Regions from separate parts of the Candidatus Pantoea multigeneris genome, predicted to be linked through region 3. Evidence: predicted binding sites of a transcription regulator. Region 3 holds the regulator's gene; each other region holds the start of a gene.
What was found. Region 3 encodes Fur, which represses iron uptake genes when iron is present. Its sites were predicted from a motif close to ATAATAATGAGAACNACTATCAA; they were not measured.

Region 1 (10,212 bases), on a different contig from region 3:
CTTTGATGTCGTTAGAAGCACCAGTAGAAACGTGTTCTGCACCGTAGATAATCTCTTCCGCCAGACGACCGCCATACAGCGTTGAGATCTGGCTTTCAAGTTTCTGGCGGCTGGCGCTGATAGCATCACCTTCCGGCAGGAAGAACGTCACACCCAGAGCACGTCCACGCGGGATAATCGTCACTTTGTGCACCGGATCGTGTTCCGGCACCAGACGACCAATAATCGCATGGCCTGCTTCGTGGTAAGCGGTAGACTCTTTCTGCGCTTCGGTCATCACCATGGAGCGACGTTCCGCACCCATCATGATCTTATCTTTGGCTTTTTCAAACTCAACCATTGAGACCACACGCTTGTTGCCACGGGCAGCAAACAGAGCAGCTTCGTTGACGAGGTTTGCCAGGTCAGCACCGGAGAAACCAGGCGTACCACGGGCAATGATCGCAGCATCAATGTCAGTTGCCAGCGGCACACGGCGCATATGCACTTTCAGGATTTGCTCACGGCCACGCACATCTGGCAGACCTACAACAACCTGACGGTCAAAGCGACCTGGGCGCAGCAGCGCTGGGTCAAGCACGTCTGGACGGTTAGTCGCAGCGATAACGATAATGCCTTCATTACCTTCGAAACCATCCATCTCTACCAGCATCTGGTTCAACGTCTGCTCACGTTCATCGTGACCACCGCCTAAACCAGCACCACGCTGACGGCCTACTGCATCGATTTCATCGATAAAGATGATGCACGGCGCGGCTTTTTTCGCCTGCTCGAACATGTCACGCACACGAGATGCGCCCACACCGACGAACATTTCAACGAAGTCAGAACCGGAGATAGTGAAGAATGGGACTTTTGCTTCACCGGCAATCGCTTTTGCCAGCAGCGTTTTACCCGTACCCGGAGGGCCGACCATCAGGACGCCTTTCGGGATCTTACCGCCCAGTTTCTGGAAGCGGCTCGGTTCACGCAGATATTCAACCAGCTCACCTACCTCTTCTTTAGCCTCATCACAACCGGCTACGTCCGCAAAGGTGGTTTTGATCTGGTCTTCGGTCAACATGCGGGCTTTACTCTTGCCGAAGGACATCGCGCCCTTACCGCCGCCGCCCTGCATCTGACGCATAAAGAAGATCCACACGCCAATCAGCAGCAGCATTGGGAACCATGAGATGAAGATAGAAGCCAACAGGCTTGGTTCTTCTGGTGGTTCGCCTACTACTTTGACGTTTTTGGTCAACAGGTTATCGAGTAACTTGGGATCGTTGACAGGAATGTAGGTCGTGTATTTATTACTGTCTTTTTTGATAACGTTAATTTCACGCCCGTTAATACGTGCCTCGCGGACCTGATCCTGGTTCACTTCCGACAGGAAGGTTGAATAATCAACCCTACGGCCATTCGACTCGCTGGGCCCAAAGCTCTGGAATACTGACATCAGCACGACCGCGATGACTAGCCAGAGAATCAGGTTTTTCGCCATGTCACTCAAGGGATTAACCTCATATTACAACGGTGTTAACAGACAGCGTAGGGTACTATATATCCTTGTTACATGGAATCGCTGCGGTACTGACAGCGATGCCAGGGAAGTTGGTTATAGTTTGCGCCCTGTCGCTACAATGTACACTTCACGCGAACGAGAGCGCGAAGCGTCCGGCTTACGAATTTTTACTTTCGTAAACAGGGAGCGAATTTCCCGTAGGTATTCATCGAAGCCATCTCCCTGAAACACTTTCACTAAAAAGCTGCCGCCAGGTGCGAGAACGTCTTTACACATCCCTAACGCCAACTCTACCAGATACATCGATCTGGGAATATCAACAGCGGGTGTACCGCTCATATTCGGAGCCATGTCAGACATGACCACCTGAACTTTCTTGTCGCCCACTCGTTCCAGCAGCGCGGCTAACACCGCTTCCTCACGGAAATCGCCCTGCAAAAAGTCAACACCAACAATAGGGTCCATCGGCAGGATATCACAAGCGATAATGCGACCGTTTGCGCCTATTTGCTCTACGACATACTGCGACCAGCCTCCAGGTGCAGCACCCAGATCTACCACGGTCATGCCGGGTTTGAAAAGCTTGTCACCCTGCTGTATTTCCTCAAGTTTAAACCAGGCGCGCGAACGCAACCCCTTTTTCTGTGCTTGCTGCACATATTTATCGCTAAAGTGTTCCTGTAACCAGCGACTGGAACTGGCTGAACGCTTCTTACCGGTCATAATTTTTCCAACTAATTGCTCATCGTAGCGATAAATCCGCGCGCAATGGGTTGCGTTAATTTGGCTATAACCCGGAGATGGCGGTAGAATGAACCGTTTTCAATCCCTGAGTAAGCAAAAAATACGATGAATCTGAGTAACAAACAAAAACAGCACCTGAAAGGCCTTGCCCATCACCTTAACCCGGTGGTGATGTTAGGCGGTAATGGCCTGACTGAAGGCGTGCTGGCCGAAATCGAGCTAGCGTTAAATCATCATGAATTGATCAAGGTGAAAATCGCTGCTGAAGAGCGTGAGACTAAACAGCTGATTGTTGAAGCGATCGTCCGCGAAACCGGCGCTTGCAACGTGCAAGTCATCGGTAAAACGCTGGTACTGTATCGTCCAACACAAGAAAAAAAGATCTCACTGCCACGCTAATTCTGCGTTGCCGGCAATTGAAATTGCCATGTGCTCGCAGAGGATAAAAGGCCGCAGTGCGGCCTTTTACCCGTCTTTACAATTGTGTCCAGTATTGCTGCGACACTTTGTCCCTGTTACAGGTATTCCACATGCAGGACTTCGTATTCAACATCCCCGCCAGGCGTTTTAATAATAGCCACATCATCGGCTTCTTTGCCAATCAGGCCACGCGCCATCGGTGAGTTAACCGAAATCAGATTTTGCTTAAAGTCAGCTTCATCATCACCCACAATGCGGTAAGTGAACTCCTCGTCGGTATCCACGTTAACCACTTTAACGGTGGCACCAAAAATGACGCGACCTGACTTTGGCATTTTGGTGATATCAATCACCTGGGCATTGGAGAGCTTAGCTTCAATTTCCTGAATGCGCCCTTCACAAAAACCCTGTTCTTCACGCGCAGCATGGTACTCCGCGTTCTCTTTCAAATCGCCGTGCTCACGGGCCTCAGCGATAGATGCAATGATGCGCGGGCGCTTGACAGTTTTCAGCTCTTCCAGTTCTTCGCGCAGCTTGTCAGCGCCCTGTAACGTCATCGGAATCTGATTCAGACTCATGTTATCTCCTCGTCATCTATTTAACAGTGTCATCCTGACCGGTGACTGCAGAAAATGGCGTTCTGCGGCGCATTACCACGTTTTGCAAGCAAAAAGAACCTGACCCGGAGACTGTGTCCAGGTCAAGTAATGGTTTTGCAATTTGATACGTATTTTACCCCAGAGTTCCCTGTGGGTCATCGTTTACTTTCTACCACCCGGCAACGTAGTATTGTCGCCTTCACCCGCTAGTTAACGCGAGATTATGCGATTTTCACGACTTGTTACCGGATTAACCTGTGCATTTATGCTGCAGGCGCAGGCCGCGCCTGTTGAGGAATACATGCAGTATCTGCCTGATGGTACCAACCTGGCGTTGCTGGTGCAGAAAATTGGCGCCCCCACACCCGTGGTGGATTATCACGGCTCGCAGATGGCCCTTCCTGCCAGTACCATGAAAGTCTTTACCGCGCTCGCCGCTCTGCTGGAATTGGGGGCCGATTTCCGTTTTCAAACCACGTTTGAAACCCACGGCGCAGTCAGCGATGGCACCCTGAATGGGGATTTGGTCGCACGCTTTGCTGGCGATCCCACCCTGAGTCGCCAGGGTCTGCGCAATATGGTCGCCGCGCTGAAAAAACAGGGCATCAACCATATCAAGGGCAATCTGGTCATCGATACCTCCGTCTTCGCTTCCCATGATGAAGCGCCAGGCTGGCCGTGGAATGACCTGACGGAGTGCTTCAGCGCCCCACCAGGTGCCGCAATTGTCGACAAAAACTGTTTCTCCGTTTCGCTCTACAGTGCCAAACAGGCAGGACAGAACGCCTTTGTGCGCATCGCCTCTTACTATCCGGCGCACATGTACAGCCAGGTCCGCACGCTGGCACCAAATAGCGGAGAAGGACAATATTGCGAGCTGGATGTCGTCCCAGGCGAGCTAAACCGCTACACCCTGACTGGCTGTATGCGCCAGCGCTCGGAGCCTCTGCCGCTGGCCTTTGCCGTACAGGATGGGGCCGCATGGGCAGGAGAGATTCTGCGTGATGAGCTAAAGCAAGCCGGGATTGATTACAGTGGCCATCTGCTGCGTCAGCCGCTGGTCACGGAACCCGGCACTGTTCTGGCTTCAACGCAATCGGCTCCGTTGCACGACCTGCTGCATACCATGCTGAAAAAGTCGGACAATATGATTGCCGATACGGTGTTCCGTACGATTGGTCATCACTACTTCAACGTTCCAGGTACTTTCCGTGCAGGTTCTGACGCGGTACGCCGAATTCTGAAAGAGAAAGCCGGTGTCGATATGGGCAACTCGATCCAGGTGGATGGCTCCGGCCTGTCACGCCATGATTTGGTCTCCCCTACCACCATGATGCAAGCGTTGCAGTTTATTGCGAAGAATGACCAGACGCTGGACTTTATTTCCATGCTGCCGCGCGCGGGCTATGACGGTACATTGCAATATCGTGGTGGTCTGCACGAAGCAGGCGTGGATGGCAAAGTCTCGGCGAAAACCGGTTCATTGCAGGGTGTTTATAACCTCGCGGGCTTTATCACCACCGCCAGCGGCGCACGCCTGGCCTTTGTTCAGTATCTCTCTGGCTATGCTGTTCCGCCACAGGATCAAAAAACACGCCGCATCCCGCTGGTGCGTTTCGAAAGCCGCCTGTACCGCGATATCTACCAAAACAACTGATCGACCCCACACAAAAAAACAGCCCGCTATCACAGCGGGCTGGTTTCATCAGAAGTGCGTATTCAGACTCATGTAGTAAGTCCGGCCCGACTCGTTGTAGGTATTCGCCCCCGCGCCATACATATAAGCACCGGTCTGAGCATTCCCGGTGGTTTGCGCATTGCCTTCGCGGAAGTGACGTTTGTCGAACAGGTTATCTATACCCAGCGTGACGCTCGCGTATTTATTCACCTCATAAGTCCCGCTCATCCCCACTAACGTATAGGGGCTGACCTGATCGGTCTCACTGCCGGTCACTGGCTGGCCTTTATAGTTGTACTTCTTCGGCACCTGCTTACCGTACCAGGTCAGCGTGGTTTGCAGTGAAAGATCCTGCGTTGCCTGCCAGCTCAAGCTGGAGTTCAGCGTGTAGTCTGGAATGATCGACAGACGATCGCCCGTCTCCTTATTCTTACTCTGCAGCATGTAGGTCAGGTTATTGGTCCACATTACCGTATCAGAGAATGGCATGTTAAAGGTGCCTTCCAGCCCCTCGACCACCGCCTTTGGTACGTTTTCCCACTTATACACGTCTGTTAAGCCAGTACTCGACACGCCGGTTGGCAGATAACCCGCTTCAATCTTGTTGCGATAATCATTACGGAACCAGGTGATACCCGCCTGATAATCGTCATGCTTCCACTCAATGCCGACTTCTTTGTTGATACTGTGCTCAGCGCTTAAGTCCGGGTTCCCCACCAGATAGCACCCGCCGGTACTTGCAGCACAGCCCTGACCACGGCTATACAGCACATAGTTCGGGTTGGTTTGATAGAGGTTTGGCGCTTTGTAAGCACGGGCAATGCCCAGCTTCAGCGTGAAGTCATCTCCCAGGCCCTGCGACAAATTCAGTGACGGGCTCCAGTTATTGCCGACGATCGAGTGATGATCAAAGCGTAACGCCGGGGTCAGCATGGTGGAGTCCGTCAACTCCATATTGTCTTCAGCAAACAGCGAGAAGATCTCAGCCTGGGTATAAGGGCTGCGGTTGGTGCTGTCGATGCCAGGGATCGCGCCGCCCAGCATGGATTGCGTATTAGAAGCGAGATCTTTCATGCGCTGCTGGTTCCATTCGGTACCCAGCGTCGCGGTTTGATTGACCAGCCACTCAAACGGCACGCTGACTTCACTGTGCAGCAGGATGTTTTCCAGTTGGATATTCGAGAAGCCGTCGTCAGAGAAGATCCCTTCTGTCCCACCGGCCAACCCTTCATTCATTCGCGTGTTACGTGTTTTTTCGTACTGCGCATAGGTGCGTGAGCTGATGCCACTGTCCCACGCACCGGTCCACGTCAGCGCAAAGTTGTTGCGATACAGACGATTGGTTTCCTTTCCATACATGCTCTGCACCAGCGCACTGGTGTTGGTATTCTGCGTATCGCCAGCGTAGAGGTTATTCTGACGGCTATAGCCTGCCTCAAACTCTAAAGCCTGACGTGGCGCGAATGCCCAGCGCAGTAACGCGTTGATATCTTTATTTTCAGAACCTTCTCGCCCCGCAGGGATGGCGGTGGCATAAGCCCCGGTACGCAATGACTGATGGCCTTCATTAATAAACTGCGCATCTGCCTGCGTCTTCGCTAAACCACCATATAAACGGAAGCTAAAGTCATCGCCCAACGGGCCTGACAAGCTGAAGTTGGTGCGCTTAGTGGCACCCTCTTGTTTATGTTCAGGGATGTTGTAGTAGCTATCCCATGAGCCGTGCCACTGCCCGGTCTCTTTTTTGGTGATGATATTCACCACCCCGCCCGCTGCACCGTTGCCATAACGCGCGGCGGCAGGCCCACGAATAACTTCAATACGCTCGATCATCTCCGGTGGCACCCAACTGGTATCACCACGAGTATCGCGCTCACCGCGCCAGCCAAATCGCACAGAGTTACGGCTTGAGACCGGCAGGCCATCAATCAGAATCAGGGTATTTTCCGGCCCCATACCGCGAATATCGATTTGGCGATTATTACCGCGCTGACCGCTGGTGGAGTTCCCGGTCAGGTTAACCCCCGGCATGGTGCGGATGATCTCCGAGACATCGCGTGCAGGCGGATGTTTCTTAATTTCATCGGCTGTAATGGTGGAAACGCCAGGTGCCTGGAGTGTCTGCTGCGCCGCAGTGACGACCAGAGTATTGTCTTCGCTGTTGGTTTTATCCGCTGGTGTTTCTGCTGCGCTGACTGCGCAAGGAATGGCTGTTGCCATAAAAATGGCACAGGCCAAAGGTGATAACGTTTTCATTATTCTCGTCCCTGGTTTGCCAGCAGATGTAAAAAAGCGTTAACTGCTGTCGCACCGGTGTTGAAAGATATTGTACATACTTTCATGCACACAGCGGGCCTTGGCGGCCACTCCCTGCGATAACATCGCCCTCTGGGGGCAATGTGACGGAAGGCGCATGGGTGCATCCCCATCAAGCGGAAACACCCTATTGCAAACGAAAATAATTATCAATAGTATTACTTCTAACATTCATGGAACTTCTCATGGCATGTAATCAGACCGATGGCACAATGACGTTGTTTAATAAAGAAACGGGCTCTGACGCCTGGTGGGAAAATCAGCAAGCACTTGGCATCCCCTATATTGAAGCGGGTGTTGATGGCCATTGTCAGGTTACCTTCTTCTGGCGCGACCCCGAGGGCGATGAACGCACCTCTTCCACTCGCCATGTCTGGATCAATATCACGGGCGTCACCGATCACCACCAGCGAGCCGCCCCCGTTTCTCTGTCGCATCTGCCACAGACGGATGTCTGGTACTGGCAAACGCAGCTTCCTTCGACGTGGCGCGGCAGTTACTGCCTGATGCCCGATCGCGAAACGCCACTGTTTCAGGGACAGCCTGACATGCACAGCCTGCGTGACTGGTGGCGCAATAAATTCCCGACCGCACAGAGCGATGCCTTGAATCCACTGCGCGCCTGGTCTGGTGGACGTGGGATGGGCGTTTCCCCACTGCATCTGCCGCAAGCCCCGGATCAGCAGGTCTGGCAGGCCGTTGACGAAGGCCGCGCGCCGCACATGGCGTTGCAACACATCTGTTGGGAGAGTGAACGCCTCAATAACCGCCGTTCGGTGTGGATTCATACTACCGGTGATGCCAGCCATGACCGCCCTCTGGCGATCCTGCTGGATGGGCAATTCTGGGCTAACAGCATGCCCATCGCCTGGCCGCTACAGCAGCTGACCGATAACGGCGAACTGCCTCCTGCGGTGTACGTGATGATCGATATCATCGACCGTGAGCACCGCAGCCGCGAACTGCCGTGCAACCCTGAGTTTTGGCAAGCCGTGCAGGAAGAGTTACTGCCACAGGTGGCGCAGATCGCCCCCTATCGGCAAAGTGCGGATTCCACCGTGGTGTCCGGCCAAAGCTTCGGTGGGCTAGCTTCGGTTTATGCCGCACTGCACTGGCCGCACACTTTTGGTGCCGCAATCAGTTTATCCGGGTCCTTCTGGTGGCCCGCACGCGGTAATGCCCACGGCTGGCTGTTAGATCAGCTCGAGCAGGGGTTACTTCAGCCGGAACCGTTGCGTTTCTGGCTGGAAGCAGGCCGACGCGAACACCTGATTATTCAGGCTAATGAACTGCTAGAACATTATTTGACGGCTGCCGGGCATTCGGTTAGCTATCAACCCGTAGAAGGCGGCCACGATGCGCTCTGTTGGCGCGGTGGTTTGCTCAATGGACTGAAAGCAATGTGGCAAACACGCTAACTCAGTAATCTCACCCGTTTTTGGTGGGCAGGAGTCTTGCAATGCAACAACTTAATCCTTTCGACAATCCTGAGCAGGATTGTTACGTGGTGCAAAACCCGCAGCACCAATTTAGCCTGTGGCCGAGCTTTAATACCGTACCCTCAGGATGGCAAGCGGTGTTTGGCCCGCAGCCGCAGTCCGCATGTATTGCGTGGCTGAATGAAAACTGGCGCGATATTCGCCCAACCGTAGCCGCAACTGAGCGGGGCGAACATGTCTGAGACACTTATGGCAGAAACATCCGTTAAGACCACAGAGGCCATGCCACTGGTGGCCGCGCAGCCAGGTATCTGGATCGCCGATCAACTCTCAAAACACCCTAATGCCTATGCGGTAGCGCACTTTATTGAGCTGCAAGGTGAACTGAATAGCGAAGCGCTGAAACAGGCAATTATTGCGGGGATGCAGGAAGCAGACACCCTGAATATGGCCTTTGGTGAAGAAGAAGGCGATCCGATTCAATGGCCACAACCGCAGACGTTTAGCCCAGCGGAAGTCGTCGATTTACGCCATGAAAGTGACCCTGTTGCCGCAGCACGGCAGCAGATGCAGCGGGATATGGCGGGTAATCTCCGTGTATTGAGCGGCGCTTCGCTGTGGCAACACATTCTGTTCCGGCTGGATGAACAGCACTGGTTCTGGTATCAGCGCTACCATCATCTGGTGGTGGACGGCTTTAGTTTTACCGCCCTCACGCGCCGTATCGCCAACCTTTATACCGCGCTCTGCCGTCAGGAACTCCCTGAGCCCTCTCCCTTCATTCCTTTCCGGGAAGTGGTTGAAGAGTACCAGCGTTATCAGGATTCCCCCTCTTTCAGCCGCGATCGTGATTTCTGGCGGGAAAAAGGCGCGGCGTTGCCAACGCCAGCCTCGCTCTCCCCGCTGCCGCTGGCAGGTCAGAGCGCATCTACCGATCTGTTGCGCCATACCTTGACGCTGGACAGCTACAACTTCCACGCGCTGAGTCGCCATATGCAGCAACATCAGCTCAGTGCCGCTGACAGCGCCTTTGCCCTGGTGGCACTCTGGCTGGCGCGTCTGAGCGGGCAAAATGACTTCGCCGCGGGCTTTATCTTTATGCGCCGTATTGGCTCTGCCGCACTCTGCGCGACGGGCCCGGTGATTAATGTGCTGCCGATGGCAGTTCATTACGACCCGGCTCAGCCACTGAATGTGTTGGCCGCGCAGTTGGCCGCTGAAGTGAAAAAGATGCGCCGCCATCAACGCTATGATGCAGAGCTGGTACAGCGCGATCTTGGCCGCCTGGGGGATAACGATCCGCTGTATGGCCCGGTGATCAACCTGAAGATGTTTGACTACCAGCTGGATTTCAACGGCGTGCCGGGCATCACCCACCAACTCGCCTCTGGACCGGTGCGGGATCTTGAAATCGCTATCTACATCAGTGAGCAAGGTGACTTAACCCTTGAGCTGCTGGCGAATGCCGAGCGTTATCGTCTCGACACCCTGCAACAGCACGCCAGCCGCTTT
Region 2 (10,212 bases), on a different contig from region 3:
ACACGGAGATGCTGAGCGGCGGCGCGAAAGCGGATGTTCTGCTGGTCGCAGATGCAATCAACCTGGGTTCGCTGAAAGCAGAAGGGCAACTGTATGCGTATCCGGATGCGCCGGTGAGCCATATCAATCCCTCTTTCTACGACAAGGATAAAACCTGGTTTGGCACCAAAATTATCGCCACCGTTATTGCTTACAACACCGAACACGCCAAACCGGTGAATAGCTGGAAAGCGCTGGCAGTAGCGGAAAATAAAGGGCAGATCGCCATGCCCAGCCCGCTCTACTCCGGGGCTGCGCTGTATAAGCTCCACACCGATATCAACACCCCAGCCATTGGCTGGAACTTCTATCAGCAACTGGCGGCGTTAGGTGTGGCTCCTCAAGGTGGTAATGGCCCGGCAATCAAGGCGGTTGCTAGCGGGCTGGATAAGTACGGCATCGTCACTGACGCCGATATTATTCTGGCGAAGAAAAAAGGCTCACCCATCGATCTGGTCTATCCGCAGGAAGGGGTCTCCTACGTGACTGAGCCGGTCGCCATCCTGAAATCTGCCCACAATCTGCCAGCGGCCAAAGCGTTTGTGAATTTCCTGCTGTCAGAAAAAGGACAACAGTTGGTGGTGGAGCAGGGTAACCGTCCACTGGACGATCGTATTCCTACGCCAGCCGGTTTTACACCGTTGGATCACATCAAGCTCCTGACGCCGGATATCGCCAAAGCGATAGCGGAAGATGCCAGCGTGCGTGACAAATTCACCGCGCTGTTTGGAGGCTAAGATGAGCGTGCAGAGCGTAGAGTGGCGGCAAAAATCAGTGAAGTGTCTGCGGTGGCGACCGCGGGCGGAACCCCTGGTGTTGACGCTGCTGATTGTGATTATCGCTCTGCTCTCGGTCGCGCCTTTTCTCCGTTTGATCTGGACGGCACTGGCACCCCAGGGCACGCCTGAAGTCGCGCATTTACTGCGCTTGCTCAGCGCGCCCAGGGTCGTTACTGCCACTTTGAACACGCTAGGCTTGGGAGTAGCGGCAACCTTGTTATCGCTGCTCCTCGGCACGCTGGCCGCCTGGCTGGTGGCCCTGAGCGATCTGCGTGGCAAAACGGTTTGGGTGTTTGCCTTTATTCTGCCGTTGATGATCCCGCCGCAGGTGACGGCGCTGGCGTGGTTGCAGGGTCTGGCTCCGGGCAGCCTGTTGGCAACGCTGTTTCACTCTTTAGGGCTGCCGTGGTTTGCGCCTGGTGAACAACCGCTGTATTCATGGTGGGGCATGGTGCTGCTGCTCGGTTTGCATAATGCCCCTCTGGTCTTTATCACGGTACGCGCCGGGCTGCGGCGTCTTCCGGCGGAGTTGGTTGAGGCGGCGCGCATCAGCGGGGCTTCGCCGTGGCAGATTGCGTATACCGTGATCCTGCCGCTGGCGCGTCCGACGATTTTTGCCGCCGCCGCGCTGACGTTTGTGGCCAGCGTGGGTAATTTTGGTATTCAGGCGATGCTGGGTATTCCGGCCCGTATCCCAACGCTGATTACGCTGGTCTATCAGCAGCTTAATGCTATTGGTCCCACTGCCTTGCCGAATACCGCCGTCTATTCGCTGCTGATCGCGGTGATCACCCTGGGTGGCATGGGGATCAGTGGTTGGCTGGGTGGGCGGCGCGATGTGCGCGTCAGTGGGTCGTTACGGCCCTGGCACCAGCCGCTGGGACGCGCGCGGCTGCCGTGTGAAGCCATTGCCTGGCTGTGGATGCTGATGACGCTATTGCTGCCGCTTTCTGCATTACTGACCACGGCGCTGACGCGTGGCTTCGGTCAGGCACTCAACTGGCAAACGTTGACCTTCGAGAATTTCCAACAGGCATTATGGGGCTATCCGGCGATCAGCCAGGCCTTTCTCACCAGCCTGGCATTAACCAGCGTTGCGGCGGTGATCCTGACGGTGATGGCGCTGTTTCTGGCGTTCTTCCTCAGTTGGCAGCGCACCCTGCTGGTACGCGGATTGTGGTTTGCCAGCGAACTGACCTATGCGCTGCCAGGGATCGTGACGGGTGTTGCGGCGCTGCTGTTTTTCCTGCGCCCGCTGCCGCTGCTCAATGTTTCGCTTTACGGTACTTACTGGATAATCCTGGCCGCCTATCTGGCGAACTTTTTGGCGCTGGTACTTCGCCCCACGCTGGCAGGATTTGCCCGTATTGAACCTGCGCTGGATGAAGCTGCGCGTCTGGCGGGAGCCGGTTTTTTGCGCCGGATGTGGGATATTTTACTGCCGCTGGTGGCACCTCCCGCGCTGGCAGGGGCGCTGCTGGTGTTTCTTACCGCGCTGAATGAAATTCAGGTGTCGGTGCTGTTAGTCACTTCGTCAACACAAACCCTTGGCCCGATGATCATTTTCCTCGATGAGGGTGGCTCTGCTCCACTGGCAGCAGCGGTGGGCTGCCTGATGATTGGCGTCGTGCTGCTGCTGATGTGGCTGGCTGCGCGCCTTTCCCGTCATCTGCCGCAAGGCATACTGCCCTGGCAGGCCTGATTCCAACAAGACTCTCCGCAATCACCTGTTTTTCCGTCTTCTGGCTCTGAATATTTTTTAAACAGTGCCGATAATTGCTGCATGAAACTAGCATAACGGTTAATAATCACGCTAATTTTTTGTGAATGTTATGCTTAATGCTGACGGTAAGTTAGGAGTATTCTTAATGCATATCGTCGGTATCAAGGGCTACGCAGCAACAGGCAAGAAAAATAATGGATAAAAACGCTGATATTATGTACCGCATGCTCGTTCAGAGCGTGATTGATTATGCCATCTATATGCTGGAACCTGATGGTACCGTGGCGAACTGGAATGCGGGTGCGCAACGTGCTAAAGGCTACGTGGCTGAGGAGATCGTCGGCAAAAACTTTGCTCTGTTTTACAGCGCAGAGGATCGCCAACAGGGTGTGCCACAGCGCGGATTAGAGATTGCTGCTACTAAGGGGCGTTTCGAAACTCAGGGGCTGCGCTACCGTAAAGATGGCTCCGCCTTTTGGGCGCACGTGGTGATTGATGCCATTCACGATGACGACGGCACGCTGATTGGATTTGCCAAGATCACCCGTGATATTACCGAGCGCCGCGCCTGGGAACAGGAGCAGCTAAAGGCCAAAGAGCTGGCAGAAAAGCAGAGCGCCAAAATGTCAGCGCTGTCGAAATTTCTCGACAATATCATCGCCAACATTCCCTCCAGCGTGATTGTGGAAGATGCTATTACGCGAGAGATTTTGCTGGTGAACGATAAAGCGTTGCAGCTGTTCAGTGTGCCAAAGTCACTGATTGTGCACCATCGTCCTCATGAATGCATGAGCGCGGAACTGAGTGACTATTTCAACAGCCTCGGGGATGTTGCGTTGCGCAATGAAGGGGTGCATGAGCGTGAGCAACTGCTCCTGACCGCGCGAGGCGAGCGGATTCTGCACACCAAAGCCACCTCCATCAATGGCGAAGATGCGCTGCAAAACTACCTGATGCTGATCGTTGAAGATGTGACGGATCAGCGTGCCGCAGATGCCCGCATTCACCACATGGCGCACCACGATAACCTGACCAGCCTGCCGAACCGCATCCTGTTCCGCCAGCGTCTGAGCGAAGCGCTGCGCAGCGAAGATCGACGCAGCAACGCCACGTTATGCCTCGATCTCGACAACTTTAAAAACGTTAACGATGCGTTGGGCCATCAGGTTGGCGATGAACTGCTGCGCGCGGTGGCGAAGCGCCTGCGCAATACCCTACGCGATCAGGATACCCTGGCACGTATCGGCGGCGATGAGTTCGCCATCGTTCTGCCCTCTGTCCAGAGTGAAGCAGAAGCCAGCGTGGTCGCACAACGTCTGATTGAGGTGATCCGCCCACCGGTCAATATTGAAGGCAATAACCTCTCGGTGGGGCTGAGCGTCGGGATTGTGCTCAGCACCCCGGATATCAATACGCCAGAACAGATGCTACGTTGTGCGGACATGGCGCTGTATGAGGCCAAACGCAATGGGCGTAACCGCTTCGAGCACTTCACGCTGGAGATGGATGATATTGCGCGCAGCCGCCGTTTGATTGAAAACGACTTGCGCGATGCGCTGAGCAATCGCCAGTTAAAACTCTATTATCAGCCGATTACCAACGGCGACCAGCACACCATTATAGGCTATGAAGCGTTGATGCGTTGGCACCACCCGGTGAAAGGCGTAATCATGCCGAATGACTTCATCCACGTGGCAGAAGAGACCGGCTTAATTCATATGCTTGGTGCCTATGCGCTGTATGAAGCCTGCCGTGAAGCCGCCAGTTGGGAAGGGCAGCAGTCCGTTTCAGTCAACCTCTCGCCACTGCAATTTAAAAACAGTTCGTTGCTCTCGGTGGTGGAAGGGGCGTTACGCGAATCGGGCCTGGAGCCACAGCGCCTGGAACTGGAGATTACCGAGTCGGTACTGCTGGACGATAACCTCGGCAATATCCGCACGCTGAATAGCCTGAAAGCGCTGGGGGTGAAAATTGCGCTGGATGATTTCGGCACCGGCTACTCTTCACTGAGCTACCTGCGTTCATTCCCGTTCGATAAGATCAAAATCGATAAGTCGTTTATCAACGATATGGGCGATAGCCGCGAGGCGTTAGCGATTATTCGGGCGATTACCGGCATGAGCCGTAGTCTGGATATTCAGATCACCGCGGAAGGGGTTGAAAACAGTGAGCAGTTTGCGAAGCTACAGGAAGAGGGATGTACGCTGTTTCAGGGATATCTGTTTGGACGCCCGCAGCCTTCGGAGCAGCGCTTAAAAAAGCTGGATAGCGACGAAAGTGAATAAGCAATAAGAGAACCGGCCCTGAGAGGGCCGGTTTTGCTATCAAGAGGCGCTGCCGTCCTGATGGGTTTCCATGCGGCCCAGCTCTTTGTCGAGCAGGAACAGGCCGTCACCGCTGTTACCGACGATAGCCAGTTTATCCAGTACGGTTTTGAACAGCTTCTCTTCTTCGTGCTGCTCTGCCACATACCACTGCAGGAAGTTAAAGGTTGAGTAGTCCTGTGTGGTGATGGCGGCGTGCGCCAGTTCATTGATGCGCGCAGTGATCAGCTTTTCGTGATCCAGCGCCTGCTCCAGCAGTTGCTTAATGGAGTCCCATGCGATAGGTGGTGCTTCGATAGCGCCTAACAGTGGCAGCGCACCGGTATCGCTCAGGTAGTCGAACAGACGCTGCATGTGCTGCATCTCTTCGCGTGAGTGCTCTTTCATAAATGCCGCTGCGCCTTCCAGACCTTTATCAGCACACCAGGCGCTCATTTGCAGGTAGAGGTTGGCAGAGAAGAACTCAAGATTCAGTTGCGCGTTCAGGCGTGAAATCATGTCAGGCGTCAGCATGGGCATTTCCTCAAATTTGTCTGTTTTATGTGCAGTAAGCAGTGGTGGAATTATGCACCATTACAGCGAAAAAGAGAAAGAGAAATAAGAAAAAATATTCACGATATATTATTGATTTAACTGTAATTATTTCACTAATTGAATGCGAGCGATTATCATTATTGTCCGCTTTTCACTCAAGGGAGACCCGGCAATGCCAAGTGTGGGGTTTTGTGCAGCTGCACAGCAGTACTGAATCAGGTAAAAGTGCATAATTTTGCGTAAGTTAAAGATAAATAAACACTTTTGTTTTCATTGTTGAAATTAAGTGTTTAATTATCAATGCGTTGCGTTTTGTGGGATGTGATAACTATTTGCCGTTCAATGGGTTGTTCGACTAAAAAAAAGATGACATCATTGCGCCTGTTTTTTTACTGTCATCCACCCTTCACAGAGGACGCCGCTATGTCCGGTACAATGCTTGTTGTCAGCACTTGTTGCCGAGCTGTGCTTCGAAAGCGCATTGGGCGTCCTTCTGGCTGTTATCCAGCGATCCCCTTTCTCACCATGCGGTGAGGCCAGCCTGACGTTCTCTGTTGGACATGAGTAAAGACAGAGCTGTTCTGGCTTTACTGATGTCTATCGGTTGCGGCTGCCATTCTGTTACGCACGCTGCCTTGTGACGTTATTCGCCGGGGAATCTTCCTCATTGCTGTGCCATTGGCACCCACTCATCCTTGACCGCTAGGGATTTGTGCTATGAAACCACTGAAAATTGCCGCCAGCGTCCTGGTGGCGCATGAACTGATTACTGCACGCCAGGTTGTAACGCTGGATAATACCGACTTCACGGATGTGGCGGCAGTTGTCGTCTCTCTGGCCGATTCGCGCAGCGGCGTGCTGGCGCTGTTACGCCATACCGGTTTTAATCTGCCGGTATTTGTTGCTATTGCTCACCCGGAACAGGGGCCAGCCCTGCCTGAAGGCTGCCAGGCTTACAGTGGTAGTGCGGCCGATGTTGCCGCACTGGAAGCGGCTGCTCATGCTTATGAAAGTGCGCTGTTGCCGCCGTTCTTTGACACGCTGACCAAATATGTGGCGATGCAGAACAGCACCTTTGCCTGTCCTGGTCACCAGGGCGGCGCGTTTTTCAAAAAGCACCCGGCAGGCCGCCAGTTCTTTAATTTCTACGGCGAAAATGTGTTTCGTTCAGACATGTGCAACGCCAATGTCAAACTGGGCGATCTGCTCATCCATGAAGGCTCCGCCAAGCATGCGCAGAAATTTGCCGCAAAAGTCTTCAACGCCGATAAAACCTATTTCGTGCTCAACGGCACCTCCAGCGCCAATAAAGTGGTGACCAACGCCCTGCTGACGCGTGGCGATTTGGTGCTGTTTGACCGCAACAACCACAAGTCAAACCACCACGGTGCGCTGATTCAGGCAGGCGCTACGCCGGTCTATCTTGAAGCGGCGCGTAACCCGTTTGGCTTTATTGGTGGCATTGATGCGCACTGTTTCGATGAAGCCTATCTGCGCAAGCAGATTGAGGCGGTAGCGCCACAGCGCGCCACCGAGGCTCGCCCGTTCCGCCTGGCGATTATTCAGCTCGGCACCTACGACGGCACGGTGTACAACGCACGCCAGGTGGTCGATCGCATCGGCCATCTGTGTGACTACATCCTGTTTGATTCCGCGTGGGTGGGCTATGAGCAGTTTATTCCGGTGATGGAAGCGGGTTCCCCGCTGCTGCTCGATCTCAATGAAAACGATCCCGGTATTTTTGTGACGCAGTCCGTACACAAACAGTTGGCAGGTTTCTCGCAGACTTCGCAGATCCACAAAAAAGATAACCACATTCGTGGCCAAAAACGTTTTTGCCCGCACAAGCGGTTGAACAATGCGTTTATGCTGCACGCCTCCACCAGCCCGTTCTATCCGCTGTTCGCCGCGCTGGATGTGAATGCCAAAATGCATCAGGGCCCGGCAGGACGTCGTTTGTGGCATGAGTGCGTCACGCTGGGGATTGGCGCGCGTAAAGCGATTCTTTCCCGCTGTGAAATGATCAAACCTTTCTTGCCAGAGCAGGTTCATGGCAAGCCGTGGCAGGATGCGGACACAGAAACTATCGCCGCCGATCCCGCGTACTTTAGCTTCGAACCTGGGGCGAAATGGCACGGATTTGAAGGCTATGCGCGCGATCAGTATCTGGTTGACCCTTGCAAACTGTTGCTCACTACACCGGGTATTGACGCCTCCAGCGGCAAATACACCGAGTTTGGTATTCCCGCTACCATTCTGGCGAACTACCTGCGTGAAAACGGCATTGTGCCGGAAAAGTGCGACCTCAACTCGATCCTGTTCCTGCTGACCCCTGCCGAAAGTGCCGAGAAAATGGCGCTACTGGTGGCGAAACTGGTGCAGTTTGAGCAACACGTGAAAGACGATGCGCTGTTGGAAGAGGTGCTGCCGACCGTGTACCGCAAAAATGCGGCGCGTTATCAGGGTTACACATTACGTCGCCTGTGCCAGGAGATGCACGATCTCTACGTCAATCATGACGTGAAAGATCTGCAAAAGGCGATGTTCCGCCAGGAGAGCCTGCCAGCGGTTAAGGTGAATCCGCAGGATGCGCATCAGTCCTACATTCGTGGTGATGTTGAGCTGGTCGCCATTGCGGATGCCGCAGGGCGCGTGGCGGCAGAAGGTGCGCTGCCGTATCCGCCGGGTGTGCTGTGTGTGGTGCCGGGTGAGGTTTGGGGCGGTGCGGTGCAGCGTTACTTCCTCGCGCTGGAAGAGGGCATCAATCAGCTACCTGGCTTCTCGCCGGAGTTGCAGGGCGTGTATAACCAGGCTGATGATCAGGGGCATATCCGCCTGGTTGCCAATATGTTGTTGCAGGATTAATCCGTCGCAGGGGGCATTTTTGCCCCCTCATTGATATTGCGTCTCAACAAAATGTCACACTTTTCCCTGCGCTTAAGCATCTTCCTGCTGTCTGCTGATGGCCTGAGTCCGTATCATTGGCGCGACAACGAAGAATCAAATAAACATTCCAATGAATTTCCGTAATTTTGAAGCCGAAGAAAAGCTGTTCATCCGCCGTGCGGTGGTGGCTTTTATGCTGGTGGTAAGCTGTTTCACTATTCTGGGCGTTAACCTCTGGCGGTTACAGGTACGCGATCACAGCTATTATCAGACCCGTTCTAACCAGAACGACATCAAAATGATCCCTATCGCGCCGACGCGTGGGTTGATCTACGACCGTAATGGCATCCCGCTGGTGAAAAACGTCACCTGGTATGCCATTTCGCTGATGCCGTACAAAATCACCGATATGCAGGCGTTGCTGAAACAGCTAACGCCGCTGGTCGATCTCACGCCCGATGAGATCGATACCTTTATGCACACCCTGAAGCAGAGCAGCCGCTATAAGCCTGTGGTGCTCAAAGAGGAGCTGACGGATGAAGAGGTGGCGCGTTTTGCCATTAATCAGTTCCGCTTCGAAGGCGTCAGCATCGATAGCTATCAGGATCGTGAGTACCCTTACGGCGCTGATTTGGCACACGTGGTGGGCTACGTGTCGAAGATCAACGATAACGACTTTAAGCGCCTGAATGCTGAGGGTATCGGTGAGGAGTATGCTGCGGACCACAACATTGGTAAGCAGGGCATTGAAGGCTACTACGAAAGCCTGCTGCACGGAAAACCCGGCTATAAAGAAGTGGAAGTGGACAACCATGGCCGCGTAGTTCGGGTGCTGAAAGAGGTGCCGCCGGTGGCCGGGAAGAACATCACCCTGACGCTGGACCTGCATCTGCAACAGTATATTGAGAGCCTGCTGGTTGGGCAGCGTGCGGCGGTTCTGGTAGAAGATCCCCATGATGCTTCGGTGTTGGCGATGGTTTCCGCGCCGAGCTACGATCCGAATCCGTTTGTGAAGGGGATCAGCTACAAGGATTACAAGAGCCTGTTGCAGGATAAGAACCTGCCGCTGATCAACCGTGTGACGCAGGGTCTCTACCCACCGGCGTCGACGGTGAAACCGTATATGGCGATGTCAGCGCTGCTGACCGGCGTGATCACACCACAAACCAGCTTCTTTGGTGCGCCAACCTGGACGCTGCCGGGCACCGATCGTAAATACCGCGACTGGAAAAAGAGCGGCCACGGCATGCTGGATGTGACCCGGGCGATTGAGGAGTCAGCGGATACCTTCTTCTATCAGGTGGCCTACATGATGGGGATCGACCGTATCCACACCATGTTAAGCCAGTTTGGCTATGGTAAATCCACCGGTATCGATCTGCATGAGGAGTATAATGGCCTGCTGCCGAGCCGTGAGTGGAAGATGAAGGTACATAAAAAGGGCTGGTATCAGGGTGATACCGTTTCGGTGGGGATCGGCCAGGGTTACTGGATCGCCACACCGATCCAGATGGTGAAAGCGATGGTGGCGTTAATCAACAACGGTAAGGTGATTACACCGCATCTGCTGGAGAAAGCGCAGTTAGGTAACAGTGTGGAGATGTACCAGCCGAAAGCCGCTGAACCGCAGATTGGCGATCCGAAATCGCCTTACTGGTCCCTGGTGCGTCATGCGATGTTTGGCATGGCGAATGCGCCAAACGGGACCGGCTATAAGTATTTCCACACCGCGCCTTACGGCATTGCCGCGAAGAGTGGAACCTCGCAGGTGTTTAGCCTGCGACAGAACCAGGTGTATAACGCGAAGATGATCCCGATTCGCCTGCGCGACCACATCTTCTACACCGCCTTTGCGCCGTTTAACAGCCCGAAAGTCGCCATCGCCCTGATTCTGGAGAACGGCGGTAGCGATGGCGTCACCGCAGCA
Region 3 (10,212 bases):
GCGCGTCGTCAGATTAGCGACCAGCGGCCACTGGTTGACGCTGATGTGGGGCATATAGCGGATCACGCCATTAATCGGATCGACCAACCCTGGCAGGATCACCGCAATGGCAATCAACTGATGAATTTTACGCTGATGCTGGGCAATAAACTGTTCAATCGCGCGGAACAGGGCCGCTTCCAGTGTCTCCTGCGTGCGCTCTGGCAGGGGGTAATCTTCCAGCGCCAGCGATTTACCGCTCAGGTCATACAGCGATAGCGTGGCGTCGTTACGTCCAAGGCGAATGGCGATAGTGTGAAAATGGCGGGTTTCGGTGATGATGGAGATAGGGCGGCGTCCACCGGTGGACGCCTGCTGATCGACTTCTTTAATCAAACCACGTTCAAGTAGCTGGCGAGTAATTTTCGTGACGCTGGCGGGGGCGAGCTGGCTCAGTTCCGCAATTTGGATCCGGGAGATGGGGCCTTGTTGGTCAATCAGCCGGTAAACGGCGGCGCTATTGAGTTGTTTAACAAGATCGACATTTCCTATTTGTGCCTGGCCGCCAGTGGTCATTCCGTAATTACTCGCTGAGGACGTCGTCTCCATTGACCAACGTCTTGATGATTTTGTAGTCGCGCGTGAACAGCGTGAGGTTAGCGACTTTTCCTTCGCTCACCGACCCCAGACGTTGTTCCACGCCCATTGCTCGTGCCGGGTAGAGGGTAGCCATGCGTAACGCTTCATCCAGAGCGATACCGACATGTTCTACGCTGTTGCGCACCGCTTCAATCATGGTCAAAGCGGAACCGCTTAGCGTACCGTTTTCATCTACACACAGTCCGTCACGATAGTATATGGTTTTGCCCGCAAAGATGAACTTTTCAATCTGCGCGCCTGCCGGGGCGGTGGCATCCGTCACCAGCACCAGTTTGTCGCCTTTGATTTTCTTTGCGTTGCGCACGTTAGCGTAATGGACATGCAAACCATCTGCAATAATGCCGCAATAAACATCCGGTGAATCAAACAGCGCACCGATCAGACCCGGTTCACGGCCAGCAAAGGTCGGCATGGCATTATAGAGATGGGTCGCGAAGGTGACGCCCGCACGAAAACCCGTAACGGCTTGCTCATAGGTGGCGCATGAGTGACCTGCTGAAACCACAATCCCCGCCGCCGTCAGTTGGCGAATCACTTCTGGTGAGACGTTTTCCGGTGCCAGCGTCACTTTGCTGATCACATCCGCGTTGTCGCAGAGGTACTGCACTAATGCGGGATCGGGCTGGCGGATCAAGGCGGGATCGTGCGTGCCTTTTTTGCCTTTGTTTAGCCATGGGCCTTCAAGATGCAGGCCAAGCGCCTGATTCTGATGGTCTTTCAGCCAGCTACGCATGGTTTCAATGGCGCGCACCATCAGTTCATCACGGCTGGTGATCAACGTTGGCAGGAAGCTGGTACAGCCCGACTTTTCGTTGGCGCGCTGCATAATCGACAACGTTTCAACGCTAAGCGCATTGATATCATCGTTGAATTGCACACCCCCGCAGCCGTTGAGTTGCAGATCGATAAATCCGGGAGCGATGGACGCGCCTGAAACATCGCGCTGTTCCACTTGTGGCGGAAGGTCTGCAATGGGGCAGACGCGTTCGATCAGACCGTCCGCAATAACTACAGCATGATTATCAAGTACTTCATAGCCGGTATAAATTCGGCCATTAACGAGTGCGTACATCATTTTCTCCCGGCTTAATCCTTTCTGTATCACGGCACTAGGCGGCGTTATACGTTTTTTATGTTTTCCGCTTCCATTTCGCGGAAATATTTCACGGTTTTGACTTTCAGCTCCAGGGTCGCGGGCTCATCACACACCACCACGGATTTTGCATGCAACTGCAGGCAGCTAATGGTCCACATATGGTTGACGTTCCCTTCGACCGCAGCTTGCAATGCCAGGGCTTTGACCTGGCCAATCACCAGAATCATCACCTCTTCGGCATCCAACAGCGTGCCAACGCCCACAGTCAGGGCATATTTAGGCACTAAATCGACGTTGCCATTGAAAAAGCGCGAGTTCGCGACGCGGGTTTCATGGGTCAGCGTTTTGATGCGGGTGCGGGAAGCCAGCGAGGAAGCAGGTTCATTAAACGCGATATGACCGTCGTTGCCCACGCCCCCCATAAACAGATGAATTTTACCCAGTGCGCGGATCTTTTCTTCATAGCGGCGACATTCTGCGTCAATGTCCGGCGCATTGCCATTGAGAAGATTGATATTTTCCGGCTGGATATCGACATGATCGAAAAAGTTACGGTACATGAAGCTGTGATAGCTTTCCGGGTGCTCTTTAGGCAGGCCGACGTACTCATCCATATTGAACGTCACAACGTGGCGGAAGCTAACCTGGCCTGATTTATGCATCTCAATAAGGTGTTTGTACGCTTCCAGTGGGGTGCCGCCAGTCGGTAAACCGAGGACAAAAGGACGCTCTGCGGTGGGGTTAAACGCATTAATGCGGTTAACAATGTGGCGAGCGGCCCATTTTCCTACCTGGGTCGGTGTGGCGAGGGGAATTAGTCTCATGTTTGGCCTCAACATTTAAAATGAAAGCGGTGGTGGCGCGGCCATCGCGGGCATTTACAGTGTACGTCATGTTGCCTGGATGGGTACGACCAGATATTTCGCATCATAAAATAAGTCGGGTGGTTTTTCTAGCACTGTTGGTGGTTATTATCGTTTTATGGTGATAACTATCACAGATGGTGAGTATTTAATTTGCGAAGCGAATTAAATACTCTTTACAATTCTTCACCAGTACTGTTATGTCATACAAAATGCCAGCTGGTCATCATCCTGATCGATACAGTGATAACAGCTTGTCTCAAGGGGAAAAATATCAATGTTAAGTTACTTACAGAGAGTCGGGCGCTCTCTAATGGTGCCGGTTGCCACCTTGCCTGCGGCCGCCATCCTGATGGGGGTGGGGTACTGGATTGATCCTACTGGCTGGGGACAAAGCAATGCACTGGCAGCGCTGTTCATCAAGTCGGGTTCAGCGATTATCGACAACATGGCGGTGCTGTTTGCCATTGGTGTTGCCTACGGCATGTCAAAAGACAAAGACGGTGCAGCCGCGCTGACGGGCTATGTCGGTTTCCTCGTGGTGACAACGCTCTGTTCACCTGCCGCTGTGTCGATGATTCAAAAAATCCCTCTCGACCAGGTGCCCGCCGCGTTCGGCAAAATTAACACCCAGTTTATCGGCATCATGGTGGGGATTATCTCGGCGGAGGTGTATAACCGCACCAGCCACGTTGAGTTGCCGAAGGCACTGGCTTTCTTCAGTGGCCGTCGTCTGGTGCCTATTCTGGTCTCTTTCCTGATGATCGCCGTCGCGTTTGTGCTGATGTATGTGTGGCCAGTGATCTTTAGCGGGCTGGTCAGCTTTGGTGAGCACATTCAGAAACTGGGTTCAGTCGGTGCCGGGATTTACGCCTTCTTCAACCGTCTGCTGATTCCGGTTGGTCTGCATCACGCCCTGAATTCGGTGTTCTGGTTTGATGTGGCAGGCATCAACGATATTCCTAAATTCCTCGGTGCCGCGCAGTCTATCGCCGATGGTTCGGGCATCCCTGGCATTACCGGCCGCTATCAGGCGGGCTTCTTCCCGGTAATGATGTTTGGTCTACCGGGTGCAGCCCTGGCCATTTATCACTGCGCACGTCCGGAAAACCGGGTCAAAGTCGGCAGTATCATGCTGGCAGCCGCCTTTGCTTCCTTCTTTACCGGTATTACCGAACCGCTGGAATTCTCCTTCATGTTCGTAGCACCGGTGTTGTATCTGATTCATGCGGTACTGACCGGTATTTCCGTGTTTATCGCCGCGCAGATGCACTGGATTGCCGGTTTTGGTTTCAGTGCGGGCTTGGTCGACCTGTTCTTATCGACGCGTAACCCGCTGGCAGTGCACTGGTACATGTTGATTCCACAAGGCGTGGTGTTTTCTGTTATCTACTACACCGTGTTCCGCTTCACCATTAAGCGCTTCAACCTGCTGACGCCGGGTCGCGAACTGTCAGTGGCGGGTGATGAAAGCGATGGCTATGACGTGAATGTTGAGCACAGTGATAACGGTGAAAATAAAACCGAAAACCTGGCTCGCCGCTACATTGGTGCCGTGGGTGGCTCAGAAAACCTCTCGGTGATTGATGCCTGTATTACCCGCCTGCGCCTGACGGTGAAAGACGCAGCACAGGTGAACGAAGGTCTGGCGAAAAAACTCGGCGCTTCCGGGGTGATTCGCCTGAATAAGCAGAGCGTACAGATTATTGTCGGTACCCAGGCAGAAATTATCGCCAATGCCATGAAGCGCGTGTTGCAGAAAGGCCCGGTCGCACCTGCTGAAGCTGCACCAGTGGCTGCACCGGTTGCACCTGTGGCCGCAGCGGCACCGGTACCTGCCAGCGCAGGGAAGGTGGTTGCAACGCTGCTGGCACCCGTAAGCGGTGTGATTGTGACGCTGGAAGATGTGCCCGATGAAGCCTTCGCCAGTGGCGCCGTGGGCGAAGGCCTGGCAATTAAGCCGCGTGATGGCTTAGTGGTTGCGCCTATTGGCGGCACCATCGTGAAAATCTTCCCGACCAACCATGCGTTCTGCCTTGAAACCGATAACGGAGTGCAAATCGTGGTGCACATGGGGCTGGATACCGTGGCACTTGATGGCAAAGGCTTTACCCGCTTGGTAGAAGAAGATGCCGTTGTTACCGCTGGCCAGCCGGTGCTGGAGATGGATCTTGCCTGGTTAAATGCCAACGCGCGCTCCATGGTCAGCCCGGTCGTGGTCAGCAACAGCGACGAGTTTGTTGGGCTGAATCTTCTGGCGCGTGGCCAGGTTGAAGCGGGCAAAACGCCGCTGTTTGAAGTTAAAGGTTAATTTCCCCGCAGTTTCCCGTAAGGCAGGAAGCGATTCCTGCCTTTTTTCTTATCAAGCCCACACAAACAGGTTGTTTCCCGACGGCGCTTTGTGGATCATAATCCGTTAATTCGTGATGCCATCATTAGCTTTGTATTGAGGATTTTTGAGATGAGTGAGGCTGAAGCCCGCCCAACGAACTTTATTCGTCAGATCATCGACGAAGATTTGGCGAGCGGTAAGCACAACAGCGTGCATACCCGTTTCCCGCCTGAACCCAATGGCTATCTGCATATTGGTCATGCGAAATCTATCTGCCTGAACTTTGGCATCGCACAAGACTATCAAGGTCAGTGCAACCTGCGTTTCGACGACACCAACCCAGTAAAAGAAGACATGGAGTTCGTTGAATCCATCAAGCGTGACGTAGAGTGGCTTGGCTTCGCGTGGAGCGGCAATGTACGCTATTCCTCTGACTATTTTGATCAGCTGCATCAGTATGCGGTTGAACTGATCAACAAAGGCCTGGCCTATGTTGATGAACTGTCGGCTGATGAGATTCGCGAATACCGTGGCTCGCTGACTGCGCCGGGCAAAAACAGCCCGTACCGCGATCGCAGCGTGGAAGAGAACCTCGCCCTGTTCGAAAAAATGCGCAGCGGTGGTTTTGCTGAAGGTAAAGCCTGCCTGCGTGCCAAAATTGATATGGCTTCCAGCTTTATCGTGCTACGCGATCCGGTGCTGTACCGCATCAAGTTCGCTGAACACCACCAGACCGGTGAAAAGTGGTGCATCTACCCGATGTACGACTTCACCCACTGTATTTCTGATGCGCTGGAAGGCATTACGCACTCGCTGTGTACGCTGGAATTCCAGGATAACCGCCGCCTGTATGACTGGGTGCTGGATAACATCACGATTCCGGTGCACCCGCGTCAGTACGAGTTCTCTCGTCTTAACCTCGAATACGCCGTGATGTCGAAGCGCAAGCTGACGCAGCTGGTGAGCGAAAATGTGGTCGAGAGCTGGGACGATCCACGTATGCTGACCGTTTCTGGTCTGCGTCGCCGTGGGTACAGCGCAGCCTCTATTCGTGAGTTTTGCCGCCGCATTGGTGTGACTAAACAGGACAACATCGTAGAGATGGCGTCGCTGGAGTCCTGCATTCGTGACGATCTCAACGAAAATGCACCGCGTGCTATGGCCGTTATCGATCCGATCAAAGTGGTACTGGAAAACCTGCCAGCCGATCACGCCGAAATTATTACGATGCCTAACCATCCTAATAAACCAGAAATGGGTACGCGTGAAGTGCCATTCAGCCATGAAGTGTGGATTGATCGCGCGGATTTCCGTGAAGAAGCCAACAAACAGTACAAACGTCTGGTGCTGGGCAAGGAAGTGCGTCTGCGTAATGCTTACGTGATCCGTGCCGATCGCGTTGAGAAAGATGACGCAGGCAATATCACTACGGTGTACTGCTCGGTTGATCTCGATACGCTGAGCAAAGATCCGGCTGACGGACGCAAAGTGAAAGGTGTGATCCACTGGGTTTCAGCGCAGCATGCGCTGCCAGCAGAAATTCGTCTGTACGACCGTCTGTTTAGCGTACCGAATCCGGGTGCGGAAGAGGACTTCCTCACCGCGATCAACCCTGATTCTCTGCAGATCAAGCAGGGCTTCGTTGAGGCGAGCCTGGCTGATGCGGTAGCCAGCGCACCTTACCAGTTCGAACGCGAAGGCTACTTCTGTGCCGACAGCGTCTACAGCAAGCCCGGTCATCTGGTGTTCAACCGTACGGTTGGCCTGCGTGATACCTGGGCAAAAGCGGGCGAGTAATCGCTGAATGAAAAAAACGCCTGATTTCAGGCGTTTTTTTTATCTGCATGATGGGCGTTGTCTGATATTCAAGCAATTTAGGTATTCTCTGAGGCAAACAGGCAAGATTTCGGTAGGCTGGGAGCCATAAAGTTCATTCATAACAGGAAGTCGTAAGGAAAATGACATCTCTTGCTCAGGAAGCTCGCCATAGTGTTGTGGAGTTGCACCAACTGATCGAACAAATTTTTAATCACTCCAACGATTCAGATGCTATGTCACTGTTTCTCTCGCACTTTCACCCGGAATTTACCATGGTGACACCACAAGGTGCGGCGTTAAATTTCAATGATACTGAAGCGCTGTTTCGCCGTCTGCAAGGGGCGAGAGAGGGCATGCGCATTGCAACCTGCGAGCATCGTTTGATTTCAGCGCACGAAAAAGAAGTGACGGTGCAATACCGCGAAATACAGATGATGAATGGTGAAAGCCACAGCCGCATCGCTGTTGCGGTGCTGGATTTTAGTTCACGCGTGCCGCGCTGGCGCTACCTGCAAGAGACCCGAGTGGTCTAAAGAGATAAAAAAAACCCGCCGAAGTGGCGGGTTTTTTACTGCATCAAAGATTAATCGTTGTGCAGTGTTTCATCTTCACGGCAGTCACCAGACGCACAGTGACCATACAGGTACAGGCTGTGGTTGGTCAGTTTAATACCGTGACGCGTCGCGATATCTTTCTGGCGAGTCTCGATGGATTCATCGCTGAACTCAATCACTTTACCGCAGTCCAGGCAGATCAGGTGATCGTGGTGCTGCTGCTGAGTCAGTTCGAAAACAGACTTGCCACCTTCAAAGTTGTGACGGGTGACAATGCCAGCATCGTCGAATTGGTTAAGAACGCGATATACGGTTGCGAGGCCAATCTCTTCGCCGATATCGATCAGACGTTTGTACAAATCTTCCGCACTGACATGATGGCATGCAGGTTCCTGAAGCACTTCCAGAATTTTCAGTCGTGGAAGCGTGACTTTCAGGCCTGCCTTCTTCAATGCGGAGTTGTTGTCAGTCATGCGGATATTGTCCTGTTACTTAGCGAGTCACTTTGTGGCGCTTGGCCTTGAATGTTGGTCACGCGCTATTCTCATTTGCGTCTCATTATAGAACCGACGCAGCAAAATGAAAACCCGAACACCGGATAAATCAACACAGGCTGTAAGGCGAAGAGTCTTGAGCCAGAGGTGGAGCATCAGATGTCGGTTGTTCCGCTGTCCTGCAATCCAGGAGGAGAATAGGCGGATGACCGTTGTGGGTATTGTACAGTGTTGCAGGTGAAAATAAAAAACGTGTGGCTATTATTTCTATCGCTGTTTCCTTTCCATCAATGTGAGCCAGCGCTCACATTGATAGAAAATGCACATCAGGCGTTAATAATCGCGTCTAACTGCAGTTCATCTTTGATTTGCTTCACCCAGCCGTCAACGCGCTGGTTAGTCAATTCTGGCTGGCGATCTTCATCGATGCACAGACCGAGGAAGTGTTTGTCATCGGCCAGGCCTTTAGAGGCTTCAAAGTGGTAGCCTTCGGTTGGCCAGTTGCCGACAATCACTGCACCGTTCGGTTCGATGATGTCACGGATGGTGCCCAACGCATCACAGAAGTATTCAGCGTAATCTTCCTGATCGCCGCAGCCAAACAGCGCAACCAGTTTGCCGTTGCAGTCCACTTCTTCCAGGGTTGGGAAGAAGTCATCCCAGTCACACTGGGCTTCGCCGTAGTACCAGGTAGGAATACCCAGCAACAGAATGTCGTAACCTTCCAGATCTTCTTTGGTACTTTTAGCGATGTCGTGCACGTCAGCAACGTCTTTGCCCAGCTGCTTCTGGATCATTTTCGCAATATTTTCAGTGTTGCCGGTATCGCTGCCAAAGAAGATGCCTACGATTGCCATGGATAAAAAACCTCTTACATCCGGATTGTGGGATAAATGTGTATGCCTGCGTAATTGTGCGAATGATAGCAGACCGGGGAGAGGGGCGGTACTTTATCAGCCCCTGGTTTGTGTTACTGCGTGCGGTTTCTACTCATCCGCTGCTTTGAGTTGCGCCAGCAGAATTTGTTCAATTAATTCGCTACGACTGATGTTGCGAAGCTCAGCAAGGGTGTTCAGTGCTTCAACGGCTTCACTGTTCAGTTTAAGTTCGACACGGCGCAATCCGCGCACCTTATCGCGTTTTAACTGGTTGCGCTTATTGATACGCAGTTGCTCATCGCGCGAAAGCGGGCTGGTCTTGGGACGACCGGGGCGGCGCTCATCGGCAAACAGATCGAGCGTGGTACGATCAGTGTTTTCTTTAGCCATGACTCTGTGAAACTGAATGGGCGCACACTGCGCGATGTTTATTTAGGTATCATTCAGGCCCACTCACTGAGCATGGCCTGAAATTTTAGCGCGCCATCATACTCTAGCCTGGCGGCGTACGCCAACCCTAAACCACTGGTCGGCAAGCAATTGCTGTTAAAGTGCAAAAAATCGCCGCACGCTACGCAGTACTGCTTCGGGTTTTTCTGCATGAACCCAGTGCCCGGCTCCGCTGATGACATACGCATGGGCGGCCGGGAACTGACGTAACAGGGCATCTCGGTAGCGATTATCCAGATACGGTGATTCACTGCCACGAATAAACAGCGCCGGTTCAGGCCAGGCGGGAATCTCCTCCCAGCCAGAAATCGTGCTGTAGTTATCCCAGAGGACCGGCACATTGAAGCGCCACTCCCCCTCCTGGAACGACTTCAGCAGGAACTGAATCACGCCCTCTTCAGGCAAGCTTTCGCGCATCAACTGCGCCGCCTCGCTGCGGGAAACGATACCTGCCGCTGTCACGGCGCGAATGGCCGCGAAAATTTCATCATGACGTCGGGTTTGATAATCCACTGGCGCAATGTCGATCATCACGAGCTGCTCGACACGCTCAGGGGCAATGGCGCTCATGGTCATGGCAATCTTTCCACCCATGGAGTGGCCAATGACGGAAACCCGATCAATACCCAGATGGTCCAGCGTGTCGAACATGTCCTGCGCCATGGCGCGGTAGTTCATCTCTTCGCTTCGTGGCGAGAGACCGTGATTACGCACATCAACCTGAATCAGTGGACGATCATTTTTCAGGCCGCGTGCCAGGCCGCCGAGGTTGTCCAGGCTACCAAACAGGCCATGAATAAGCAGAATGGGGAGAGAATCAGCAGTCGATTGTTCAGTTTGCAGACGAGCGTTCAAAATCATGGCAAAGTTCTTTACGGTTGTGACCTTGCCTTAGGGTATCATGCTTCCACGATTTCGGGGGGCTAGCGTGCAATTGGGTGATATTCTGACTTTTGCGGTTAATCGGTTTGAAGACTTTCGACCCACCTGAATTTAACTTTATAATCCTGATGTTAGAACCCGTTCCCGGCGTGTACAGGCCAGATTTTTCTTAACTCTGTATGCGGTTGGTCGGTTCTGTCATGAGC

Region 1: fes (enterochelin esterase) is a predicted target of Fur. The motif match lies at 7,398-7,420, and genes of this name have one in related genera.
Region 2: ftnA (non-heme ferritin) is a predicted target of Fur. The motif match lies at 5,521-5,543, and genes of this name have one in related genera.

The regions. Positions count from the first base shown of each region.
Region 1 is NZ_VWXF01000005.1:163,705-173,916, forward strand. It holds gene ftsH (ATP-dependent zinc metalloprotease FtsH) at 1-1,483, opposite strand, end outside; gene rlmE (23S rRNA (uridine(2552)-2'-O)-methyltransferase RlmE) at 1,598-2,227, opposite strand; gene yhbY (ribosome assembly RNA-binding protein YhbY) at 2,354-2,647, shown strand; gene greA (transcription elongation factor GreA) at 2,764-3,240, opposite strand; gene dacB (serine-type D-Ala-D-Ala carboxypeptidase) at 3,491-4,924, shown strand; gene F3J40_RS13540 (TonB-dependent siderophore receptor) at 4,973-7,201, opposite strand; gene fes (enterochelin esterase) at 7,447-8,679, shown strand; gene F3J40_RS13550 (MbtH family protein) at 8,721-8,942, shown strand; gene F3J40_RS13555 (enterobactin synthase subunit F) at 8,935-10,212, shown strand, end outside.
Region 2 is NZ_VWXF01000002.1:256,891-267,102, reverse strand. It holds gene F3J40_RS06690 (ABC transporter substrate-binding protein) at 1-776, shown strand, start outside; gene F3J40_RS06685 (ABC transporter permease) at 778-2,520, shown strand; gene F3J40_RS06680 (sensor domain-containing protein) at 2,736-4,826, shown strand; gene ftnA (non-heme ferritin) at 4,866-5,378, opposite strand; gene F3J40_RS06670 (ornithine decarboxylase) at 6,117-8,264, shown strand; gene mrdA2 (peptidoglycan DD-transpeptidase MrdA2) at 8,416-10,212, shown strand, end outside.
Region 3 is NZ_VWXF01000006.1:190,828-201,039, reverse strand. It holds gene nagC (DNA-binding transcriptional regulator NagC) at 1-555, opposite strand, end outside; gene nagA (N-acetylglucosamine-6-phosphate deacetylase) at 563-1,711, opposite strand; gene nagB (glucosamine-6-phosphate deaminase) at 1,759-2,559, opposite strand; gene nagE (N-acetylglucosamine-specific PTS transporter subunit IIBC) at 2,876-4,909, shown strand; gene glnS (glutamine--tRNA ligase) at 5,060-6,727, shown strand; gene F3J40_RS15410 (hypothetical protein) at 6,889-7,281, shown strand; gene fur (ferric iron uptake transcriptional regulator) at 7,332-7,775, opposite strand; gene fldA (flavodoxin FldA) at 8,123-8,653, opposite strand; gene ybfE (LexA regulated protein) at 8,783-9,064, opposite strand; gene ybfF (esterase) at 9,221-9,985, opposite strand.